DNA from 3 places in the Exiguobacterium sp. s6 genome. Region 2 is predicted to be linked to each of the others. Evidence: riboswitches for the same ligand, from Rfam matches in the RefSeq annotation. Region 2 holds a riboswitch; each other region holds the start of a gene.
The links. Region 2 has a riboswitch for thiamine pyrophosphate ahead of KNP75_RS06225 (YkoF family thiamine/hydroxymethylpyrimidine-binding protein). Riboswitches for the same ligand answer to the same signal wherever they lie in the genome.

Region 1 (3,274 bases), 1.2 Mb from region 2:
CGTCGAAGAAATCGAGAAACGAAAATATGGGACAAGTGCCCCACCGACGGACGTCGTTTTGACCGAAGACGAGTTTCAGGCGCTCTATAATCGCCACGCCTACACATCCGCGCTCATCGTCGAGCTCGACGAATGGGGCGTACAACTGGCGCGCGATCCGCTCGAGAACGTCATCATCGCGGGAAACGGGGTCAAGGAAGTGAAGGCCGACTTGATCGTCTTTGAAGTCGAAGGTGGCTACGCCATCGTCTACGACCGAGACGGTGAAATCTTCAAAGGGCCGGAGTCGATTGCCCCACTGTTTTGGAGCGAGACGGATTATGAAAACCTACTCGAGAAGTATGAATGACTTATGGGAAGCGTCGTTTCAAGTCCCGGTACTCGAGTAGCAAGTTGAGCCATTGCGCTGGCTTATCGCTCGACTCAGCTACGTCGTACCGATAACTCGTCACGTACACATGCCACGACAAGGCCCGATAGACACAACCGAGCTCTTCAGCGATCAACAAGTGACGCCAAAGCACGTCCTTGGATGCGACGCCGCTCCACGCTTCCAAATAAACCGTACGCATCGTTTGAATCTGTTCATACCAGGCGACCTCGTCTTCTTCCGGCAATAAGTCGTACAGCGCGTTCCAAAACACGCGCACGCTGAAAAATGGATGCGTGACGGTCGCGTCGCCCCAGTCGAGGATACACAAATCATTCGTCCGTTCCCGCCAGAAGATGTTGCCGCCGTGCAAATCACCGTGCTCGAGACTCATCGGCATCCCGGTCGCCAGCTCATCGCACATGGCGATCAATTCATCTTGAAGCGCGAGCATGGCCTCGGCTTTGTATCGCTCGAGCCCGGCGCAGAGCTCAGGTAAATACGTGCGGATTTCGTCCTTCAACTTGGTCGGTCGGCGGTCCGGGATGCCGTAAGACAAGCAGGTCTCGATCTGGTCGATCTCCTGTCGCTGCAGCTGTGCGTATTGACGCAACGCCGCTTCGTATCGACTCACGTCCGGCCGTTCACGTAACGCCTCTCCGCCGATGTCTCGCATGAGCAACCAGTTCCGGGCTGAATCGATGGCGATGACGTCAGGGACGAAATCAGGATGCCGCTCGGCCAGAAACGCCGACAAATCGACCTCACCACGACTGATGTCGGTCACCGCTTTGGCGTAGTAACGTTCCTCATTGAGCGCGCCAACAAGCAAGTACGTCAAATCGGTATCTTTGATCACGTGCCACCTCGCATTCGGCACGTTTGCCTCAATCCATCGTTCGAACCGTTCACGAAACGATCGGTCACGCCATGGGATTGCCTGTCTCATCCTTTTCACCCTTTCTTTCATCATCTCCTAGGAGGAAACGATATGGACGTTGTATATTATTCATACCCGGTCGATGCCATCTTGTATATGTACTTAGGGGCGACGGCCGTCGTCAGTCTCATCATCGGGCTGCTCGTTTGGCGTCTGTTCAAGCGCCGAGCTGTCGGCTTTTGGACAACGCTCGTTCTCAGCTTTGTCGGGCTGTCGCTCTCGCTCGTCTGGTTTCAAAACGCGTCCGTCGCCGTGTTCATGGGGACACTCCCGTGGCTGATCAATCTCGTCTTCTCCCTTTTGTTGTATGGCCTGTTCGTCGGCATCACCTATGTCACGTTCCGACCACGAAAGCTCGACCGCGTCAAATGACGGTATGCTATACTCATGTTAATAAACGACCACTAGGGGAGCCTTCGGGCTGAGACGGCATGCGCCGGACCCTTCGAACCTGATCTGGCTCATACCAGCGTAGGGAAGTGGTGTGGGATTCGTCTGTCTTTCCACGCCACTTTTCCACTTGGAGAAGTGGCGTTTTCATTTTGAAAGGAGACTATCTATGCGTATTCAACAACTCACTTGGATGGCGATGCTCATCGCCATCGCCATCATCGGTTCCCTGTTCATCTCGATTCCGACCGGTGTCGCCCGTGCCTATCCGATTCAACATATGGTGAACGTCATCGCCGCCGTCACCGTCGGGCCGATCGGGGCCGTTCTCGTTGCGTTCGTGACCGGAATCGTCCGTGTCATGACCGGTACCGGGTCGCTCTTGGCCTTTCCCGGAGGTATGATTGGGGCGCTTTTGGCCGGGGTCTTCTATATGAAGACGAACCGCGTCGCCTTCGCCGCATTCGGTGAAGTCATCGGGACAGGGCTCATCGCCTCGCTCGTCGCCGTCCCGTACGCCAAGGTGTTGATGGGGAACGAGTTCGGGGCACTGTTCTTCTTCCCGGCCTTCCTTGCGTCGAGTGTGACCGGCGCCGTGCTCGGCTGGATCGTCTTGGCTCGGGTCAAGCAATTGCGACCGCTCACGGTGAAACGATAAATAGGAGTTCCCCCCGCTAAAAAAATGGTAAAATAAGGATAACACATACTGGGAGGTCATTTCTTGAATCGATTGACGCTATTACTGGCTGCCACCGCTTGCCTGTCCATGTCCGGTCTCTTGTACACGCTTGAACGCATCGCCACGTTCACCCGCTGGAATGCTCAGATTGCGACGGGCACGTTTTCCAGCGAGCCGATGTTCGTCGATGTGCTGCTCCAAAATGTGTCCATCTCGATTTTCGGAGTGGCTGCCCTCGTCCTCTTTTTCAAAGCGGGCAACGCTGTTCAAGGCTCAACGACGACGAAAACAGGGACGGCCGACTCATGACGGCTGTCCCTGTTTGACGTGATACACCCAAATCTCTTCCCCGTTTGCCTCATCAATCAAGCCGCTGTCGACAAATCCACCCTTCTCATAAAATCGTTTCGCTAGTTCGTTCGTCGGATGGAGACTGAGGACGATGTCATCCACATCGAATCGCTCTTGAATCCACACGAGCGCCAACTGTAAAAAGCGTGACCCGATTCCTTTCCCTTGCTCTGTCACATCGATCATAAATCGATCGAGCCAGATGTAACGCTCCACCTTGTTCTCTGCCCCAATCATCATGAAGCCGACGGGATGATCATCACGACAAAGTGCATAGCACTGCCACGCATATTTGACATCGGTTTCCATCTCGCGGAGCGATTCGGCGTTCGTTTCGATAAAACGGGCTTGGTCAGAAGCGACGGTCAAGGCGACGACGGCATCCCGGTTCGTGTCATCGACGAGTTGAGTCGTCAGCGTATTGGCAGCCATCGGCGCACCTCTTCCATGTCCAGTCCGCGCTTCGGCAAGATATAGGCGCTGACCGAGGAGTTGTATAGATACACATAATCATCCTCCTCGACGACTTCCTTGATTCCTGCCC
Region 2 (3,274 bases):
TTGATACAGATGTGAAAGGGATGCCGCTCTATCGGTTTGGTCGATAAGGAGGTACGAAGATGGTAAAACGATTGCTCGTTCGTGCGGGAATCGGTTTGGCGCTCGCGGCGGTCGCCCGGGTCGGGATTCAAAAGCTGTTGGAGGCAAACCGGGAAGACGATCATACGTATTTGAATCCGCGGTGGGATGAGACGCCGAGTGTGGATGCCGACAAGGACGCGGATGAGGTCGGTCTGACCCAGCTCGACTCGATTTATCGAGCCGAATGGCAGGCGAACGCCTATCCACGCTCAGAGGCCGAACGCAAGGCGTTAGAGGAATAGGCAGGAGAACACGTCCGGAAACGGGCGTGTTTTTTTCTTGACAAGACGTCACCGACCCGTCATTATCTAAAAAGTAATCATTACGATTTAGGAGTGGGTAGAATGAGACGAATCCCGATCACCGTGCTGTCCGGTTATTTAGGAAGCGGTAAGACGACACTATTGAACCACATATTGAACAATCGGACGGGCAAGAAATACGCCGTCATCGTCAACGACATGAGCGAGTTGAATATCGATGAGCGATTGATTGAACAGGGCGGTTTTTCAAGGACGGACGAAAAGTTGGTCGAACTATCGAACGGCTGCATCTGTTGCACGCTCCGTGAGGACCTGCTCGAGGCGGTAGCAGAGCTTGCGAACGACCGGGACCTCGACGGAATCATCATCGAGTCGTCCGGTATCTCAGAGCCGATCCCGGTCGCCCAAACGTTTACATATGCCGATGACGCCCTCGGCATCGATTTGACGAGCCGAGTCTATATTGATGCGATGGTGACCGTCGTCGATGCGTTTCGGTTCTTAAAAGATTTCAACTCGGGCGAGTCGCTCCATGAACGCAAGCAGGCGATCGAGGCGACGGACGTCCGCGAAGTCGTCGACCTGCTCGTCGACCAAGTCGAATTCGCCGATATCATCGTCTTGAACAAGGCGGATCGCGTGACCGAGACCGAACTCGGCGAGATGACCGGACTGTTGAAGGCGCTCAACCCAACCGCGAAGCTGTTGACGTCTGTCCATGCGAACGTGGAATTGACCGAGCTGTTGGATGTCAATTTGTTCGATTTCGAACAGGCGATGCATGCGGCCGGGTGGATTCAAGAACTTGAGACAGATGTGCACACGCCGGAGACGGAAGAGTATGGCATCAGCTCATTCGTCTACCGTCGGCGTCGGCCGTTCCACCCGGAGCGTCTCCATGCCTGGATTGAGACGTTTCCGGAAGAAATCGTCCGTGCGAAAGGGTTTTTATGGATCGCTTCACGGAACGACCTCGCCTGTCTGTTTTCACAAGCGGGTTACGCCTCGACGCTCGAACATGCCGGACGCTGGCTCGCGACGCTTCCGGAAGAAGAGCGCCGTCACATGTTCGCGGCCGAACCGGAACTCGCCGCCGACTATGTCGAACCGTACGGGGACCGACAGACGGAGCTCGTCTTGATTGGGCAGCGGATGGATCGAGCCATCATCGAACAAGAGCTCGATCACTGTCTGCTGACAGATGAGGAGATGGCGCTGGATTGGTCGACGCTCCGGGACACACTTCCGGGGAACGAGGTCGTCACGTTCTCATAAGACCGTTTACAAAATGAAAGCGGTCGTCTATACTGATTCTTGCATGAACAACCGCATACATTGGACTACACTAGGGGTGCTTCGGCTGAGATGTGAGCATGGCTCCAATCCCTTATGACTCGATCCGGGTAATACCGGCGTGAGGAAGTGTGGCACTTTTTCTAATGGATTAAAATTGGACGAGTGGCCGCATTCTCATGGATGCGGCTTTTTTGTGTACACATAATAAGGGGGAATAGAACATGAACAAACAATGTGGAACGAGCCCGATCGTCGGGTTCCGCTTTACACTGAGCCCGATGACGACTGATTTCGTGAGCATCATCAAAGGGGCGTTGAAGGAGACGGATTTACAAAACGTCTGGCGACATACCGATGACGTGTCGACGGTCATCCGTGGACGAAGTGAGCATGTATTCGATGTGGCTAAGACCGTGCTGTCACACGCGACGAAGACAGGGGAACATGTGTCGATGAGCGGGACGTTCTCGGTCGGGTGTCCAGGGGATACGGCCGGAGATGAAGTGCTCGTTGTGTCGAGCGAACCGCTTAATGGTCCCGTCGGTCCGCAATATGTCTCTTCACAGTTCGCGCTCTATCCGCTCGGTGATGAGAACTACATGGACATCATCTACGAAGAAATCGCTTTTGCGAAAGAGCGGGGTGTCTTCAATGACTCGATGCATTACGCCTCAGGCATACATGGGGACATCGAGCCGGTGTTCGCTTTCTATGAGGCGACGTTTGATCGCGTCCGACAGAAGACAAGCCACGTCGTCATGACGGTGACGTTCAGCGTGAACAGCCCGTCACACGAGGGACGCATGGATGCTTAAATCGTGGAAGTTAAAAGAAATCGTCTTGTTGTCGATTTTATCGGTCGTGTTCGCGGTGGTCTATTTGGCGTTCGTCCATGCTGGTAACTTGTGGGCCGGTCTGATTGGACCAATCGCCTACGAATGGATTTTTGGGATATGGTTCATCGTCTCGATTATCGCAGCTTATATCATTCGCAAGCCTGGGGCTGCATTCTTGTCCGAAGTGCTTGCGGCGACGATTGAGATGATGATTGGCAACGCCATCGGACCGCGCATCATTTTAGTTGGGATCGTTCAAGGGATCGGCGCCGAAGCGGCGTTCGCTTTGACGGGTTATAAACGCTATGATCTTTGGGTGCTCATGCTCGCCGGATTCAGTGCTGCTGTGACAAGTTTCGCGTATACGTACGTCATGGGAGGGCTCAATGCCCTCAGTCCGACATATGTGGCTACGATGTTCGCACTACGCGCAACGAGCGGGATGTTGATTGCTGGTCTGGGCGGTAAGATTTTGAGCGACTTGTTGCTTCGGACGGGCGCGCTTGATGGGTATGCCCTCGCGCGACAGGACCGTATGCATGGTTGAGGCAGAACATCTGACATTTCGTTATCCGAACAAGAAATGCGATGTCTTGACGGATATCACACTACGTCTAACAAAAGGGAGAACGGTCATTACAGGGGCAAGTGGGTCGGGAAAATCAACATTGCTCGCTTTGATGAATCGTCTCTATCCGGACAATTGTGATGGCATCGTGACGGGCAGACTGCACTTGTTCGATCGCTCTTATGATACGTATGAAGCTGGCGAAGTGAACCGGCGCATCGGAACGGTCT
Region 3 (3,274 bases), 1.1 Mb from region 2:
TCTTCGCGATGCTCCGGACGTTCCCACTCCGCTACGCGGTGAAAGAGTTCTCGTACTTCAAGTACTTCGACCGCTATCCAGACTTGTTCGCCATCGGCGTGTTGTACGTGCTCGGGATTTGGGTCACGAATTTCATCATCTGGTTCGGTGAAGGACGCGTCATCATCGCGGACTCGTTCTTGTTCAACCCGTATTATGACACGGCCATCTTTTGGTCGTACTTGACGATCATCCCGACGCAGCTCTTGTTCGTCGTCGCCGTCGAGACCCGGTTTTATGAGCGCTACCGTACGTTTTATGGATTGATTAACTACGGCGGGGCGCTCCATCAAATCGAGAAAGCGAAACAGACGATGACGTCGGTGCTGAAAAATGAGTTGATTCGACTCGCGCGGAGCCAAGGCGTCGTGACGTTGTTCGCCATCCTCATGGCAGGCGTGTTCGTCAGTTGGATCGGCGTCCCGGATGAGATCGGTCAAATCTTTCGGATGACGACGCTCGCGGCGTTCGCGAACGCGATGATTCTCATCTTGACGTTGTTGTTGCTCTATTTCGAGGATCGACGCGGGGCATTGTTCGTCAATATCTCGTTCTTCACGTTGAATGCGTTGTTCACGCTCTTGCTCTTGCCGCGCGGCATCGATTGGTACGGCGTTGGCTTTGCTGTCAGCACGACAATCACGTTCTTCTTGGCCGGCCTGCGTTTGATCTATTACATGGGCAAAGTCGATTATTACGTGTTCGCGGCCTCGAATCGACGCAAGCTCGGTACCGAACGGTTCTCCCAAATGGGGACGTTGTTGAACCGTCGCTTCTCGCGATAAAGGGTTTTCAACATGGAAAAAGACTGATATGATGTGGTCGTAGACGACCGAATTTCATAATGTTTACCACTAGGGGAGTCGCGTGACGCGGCTGAGATGGACGAGGTCCAGACCCTTTGAACCTGATCTAGTTCACGCTAGCGTAGGGAAGTGGGCGAACCGATTGTTCTCGTACACTTTGTGTAAATCCGACGCCGCTTCCGTTATGGGAGGCGGCGTCTTTTTTGATTACAAAGGAGGAGACATGAATGACATTCACCGCACATCTTCGACAAGAGGCAGATGCCTTGTTTCAAGCCAGCTTTGACCATCCGTTCGTCCGCGAGCTCGGAACAGGCGAACTCGACGAGGCGAAATTTAGGCATTACGTCATGCAAGATTCATACTATTTGAACCAGTTCTCCAAAGTACAGGCGAAAGGCGCGACCCTCGCCCCGAACATGGAAGTCGCGAGCCGCTTTTTGACGCATGCGCTCCATACCATCGAAGCAGAGCATGCGTTGCACCGTGAATTTTTCACCTTGCTCAACGTGACGGAGGCGGAGTGGGCGACGTTTGAGCCGGCCCCGACGGCTTACGCTTATGCGCTCCATATGCAACAGGCCGGTCCGACGCTCGGTGATGTGCTCGCTTCGATTTTGCCGTGCTACTGGGTCTATTATGAGATCGGGGAGCGATTAAAAGATGCGACACCCGATCATCCAATCTATGCGACGTGGATTGCGACGTACGGTTCGGAATGGTTCCGCGATCTCGTCGAGGAACAGCTTGAACGGCTCGACGTGCTCGCCGGACAAGCGACAGCGGAAGAACGGGTCCGGTATCAACAGCTGTTCTTGAAGAGTTGTTATTATGAACATGCGTTTTGGGAAATGGCGTGGACGCTCGAGTCGTGGGATTTACCGGCGGGGGTGACACGATGAAGCGCGACTTATGGGACAAAGTCAGAGCCGAACGGCCACTCATCCATAACATTACGAATATCGTCGTCGCTAACTTTTCGGCGAACGGGTTGCTCGCCATCGGCGCTGCGCCGGTGATGGCGTCAGCCGTCGAAGAAGTCGCGGACATGGCGTCTGCGAGCGATGCGCTCGTACTCAATATCGGCACACTCGATGCGACGACGGAACGTACGATGATTCGAGCCGGACAGGCGGCGAATGAATCGAGCCGGCCGGTCGTCTTCGATCCGGTCGGTGTAGGGGCGACCGCGTTTCGACGTGACGTCGCTACATCCATTTTGCAACACGTCCGCGTGACGGTCATCCGAGGCAATGCCGGAGAAATTGCGACATTGATTGGTCTCGACGCGACGACGCGCGGCGTGGACGCCGGGGAAACGCGGGTTGATTTGAATCACATCGCACGCGCGGCGGCACGACGCTACACCTGTGTCGTTGCCGTGACCGGAGAGACGGATGTCGTCAGCGACGGGGATGTGACGATTGAAATCAAAGGCGGCACCGCAGCAATGGCCCGGACGACAGGGACCGGCTGCTTACTCAGTGCGGTCGTCGGTGCGTTCCTTGCGGTCGAACGGGATGCGGTTACGGCCACGGCGACAGCACTCGCCGGATATGCCCGGTGCGGCGAACTGGCTACCGCTTTGGCGGATGGACCGGGTGACTTCCCCGTTCACTTCTTGAATGAACTCGGCAAGATGACAGCTGTCGAGTTGCCGAGCGACCGTATTGAGGTGGTGTCATGATGCGGCCGCAAGTATTGACGATTGCGGGTTCGGACTCTGGCGGGGGAGCGGGAATCCAAGCTGATTTGAAGACGTTTCAAGAGCTCGGCGTGTTCGGGACGAGCGTTCTGACGGCCGTCACCGCTCAAAACACTCGTGGGGTGCATGGGGTCGAAGCAGTGTCGCCGGAACTCATCACACAACAACTCGATGCAATCGGTTCGGACTTTTCGATCGCAGCATGTAAGACCGGGATGTTATTTGATGCGGCGCGCATCGAGGCGGTCGCTACCGGGGTGAAACGTCATGTCTTCAACCGACTCGTCGTCGACCCGGTCATGATTGCGAAAGGAGGGGCCCCGCTTTTACAGGACACGGCGGTCGATGCGCTCAAGACCTCCTTGTTGCCACTCGCGACAGTCGTCACGCCGAACGTGCCGGAAGCGGAAGTGCTGACCGGGTTGACGATTCGATCGTTTAATGATCGTCTCGAGGCGGCTCGGCGGATGTTAGCGTACGGCGTGCGCGCGGTTATTTTAAAAGGCGGCCATCTCGAAGGTGAAACTGCCGAAGACTTGATCATGATGGAGTCGGAAGTGTTCCTTCTCTCGGCCCCGCGCATCCAGACGAGCGATACGCACGGTACCGGTTGTACATTTTCGGCGGCGCTTACAGCGGAACTTGCCAAAGGTCGTTCTATCATGGAGGCGGCGGTGACGGCGAAGCGGTTCATTCAAAGCGCCATCACCCATGGCCTCGAGAT

Region 1: another riboswitch for thiamine pyrophosphate. It lies ahead of thiW (energy coupling factor transporter S component ThiW); the one in region 2 lies ahead of KNP75_RS06225 (YkoF family thiamine/hydroxymethylpyrimidine-binding protein).
Region 3: another riboswitch for thiamine pyrophosphate. It lies ahead of tenA (thiaminase II); the one in region 2 lies ahead of KNP75_RS06225 (YkoF family thiamine/hydroxymethylpyrimidine-binding protein).

The regions. Positions count from the first base shown of each region.
Region 1 covers NZ_JACSLN010000001.1:22,785-26,058, reverse strand. Annotated here, with positions in the region: gene KNP75_RS00190 (hypothetical protein) at 1-349, shown strand, start outside; gene KNP75_RS00185 (aminoglycoside phosphotransferase family protein) at 351-1,319, opposite strand; gene KNP75_RS00180 (hypothetical protein) at 1,362-1,682, shown strand; TPP riboswitch at 1,707-1,805, shown strand; gene thiW (energy coupling factor transporter S component ThiW) at 1,870-2,358, shown strand; gene KNP75_RS00170 (hypothetical protein) at 2,422-2,688, shown strand; gene KNP75_RS00165 (GNAT family N-acetyltransferase) at 2,683-3,162, opposite strand; gene KNP75_RS00160 (YcxB family protein) at 3,144-3,274, opposite strand, start outside.
Region 2 covers NZ_JACSLN010000001.1:1,205,049-1,208,322, forward strand. Annotated here, with positions in the region: gene KNP75_RS06210 (SMP-30/gluconolactonase/LRE family protein) at 1-47, shown strand, start outside; gene KNP75_RS06215 (hypothetical protein) at 60-323, shown strand; gene KNP75_RS06220 (GTP-binding protein) at 426-1,619, shown strand; TPP riboswitch at 1,682-1,782, shown strand; gene KNP75_RS06225 (YkoF family thiamine/hydroxymethylpyrimidine-binding protein) at 1,862-2,455, shown strand; gene KNP75_RS06230 (ECF transporter S component) at 2,448-3,023, shown strand; gene KNP75_RS06235 (ABC transporter ATP-binding protein) at 3,016-3,274, shown strand, end outside.
Region 3 covers NZ_JACSLN010000001.1:66,755-70,028, forward strand. Annotated here, with positions in the region: gene pelG (exopolysaccharide Pel transporter PelG) at 1-824, shown strand, start outside; TPP riboswitch at 886-990, shown strand; gene tenA (thiaminase II) at 1,073-1,747, shown strand; gene thiM (hydroxyethylthiazole kinase) at 1,744-2,532, shown strand; gene thiD (bifunctional hydroxymethylpyrimidine kinase/phosphomethylpyrimidine kinase) at 2,532-3,274, shown strand, end outside.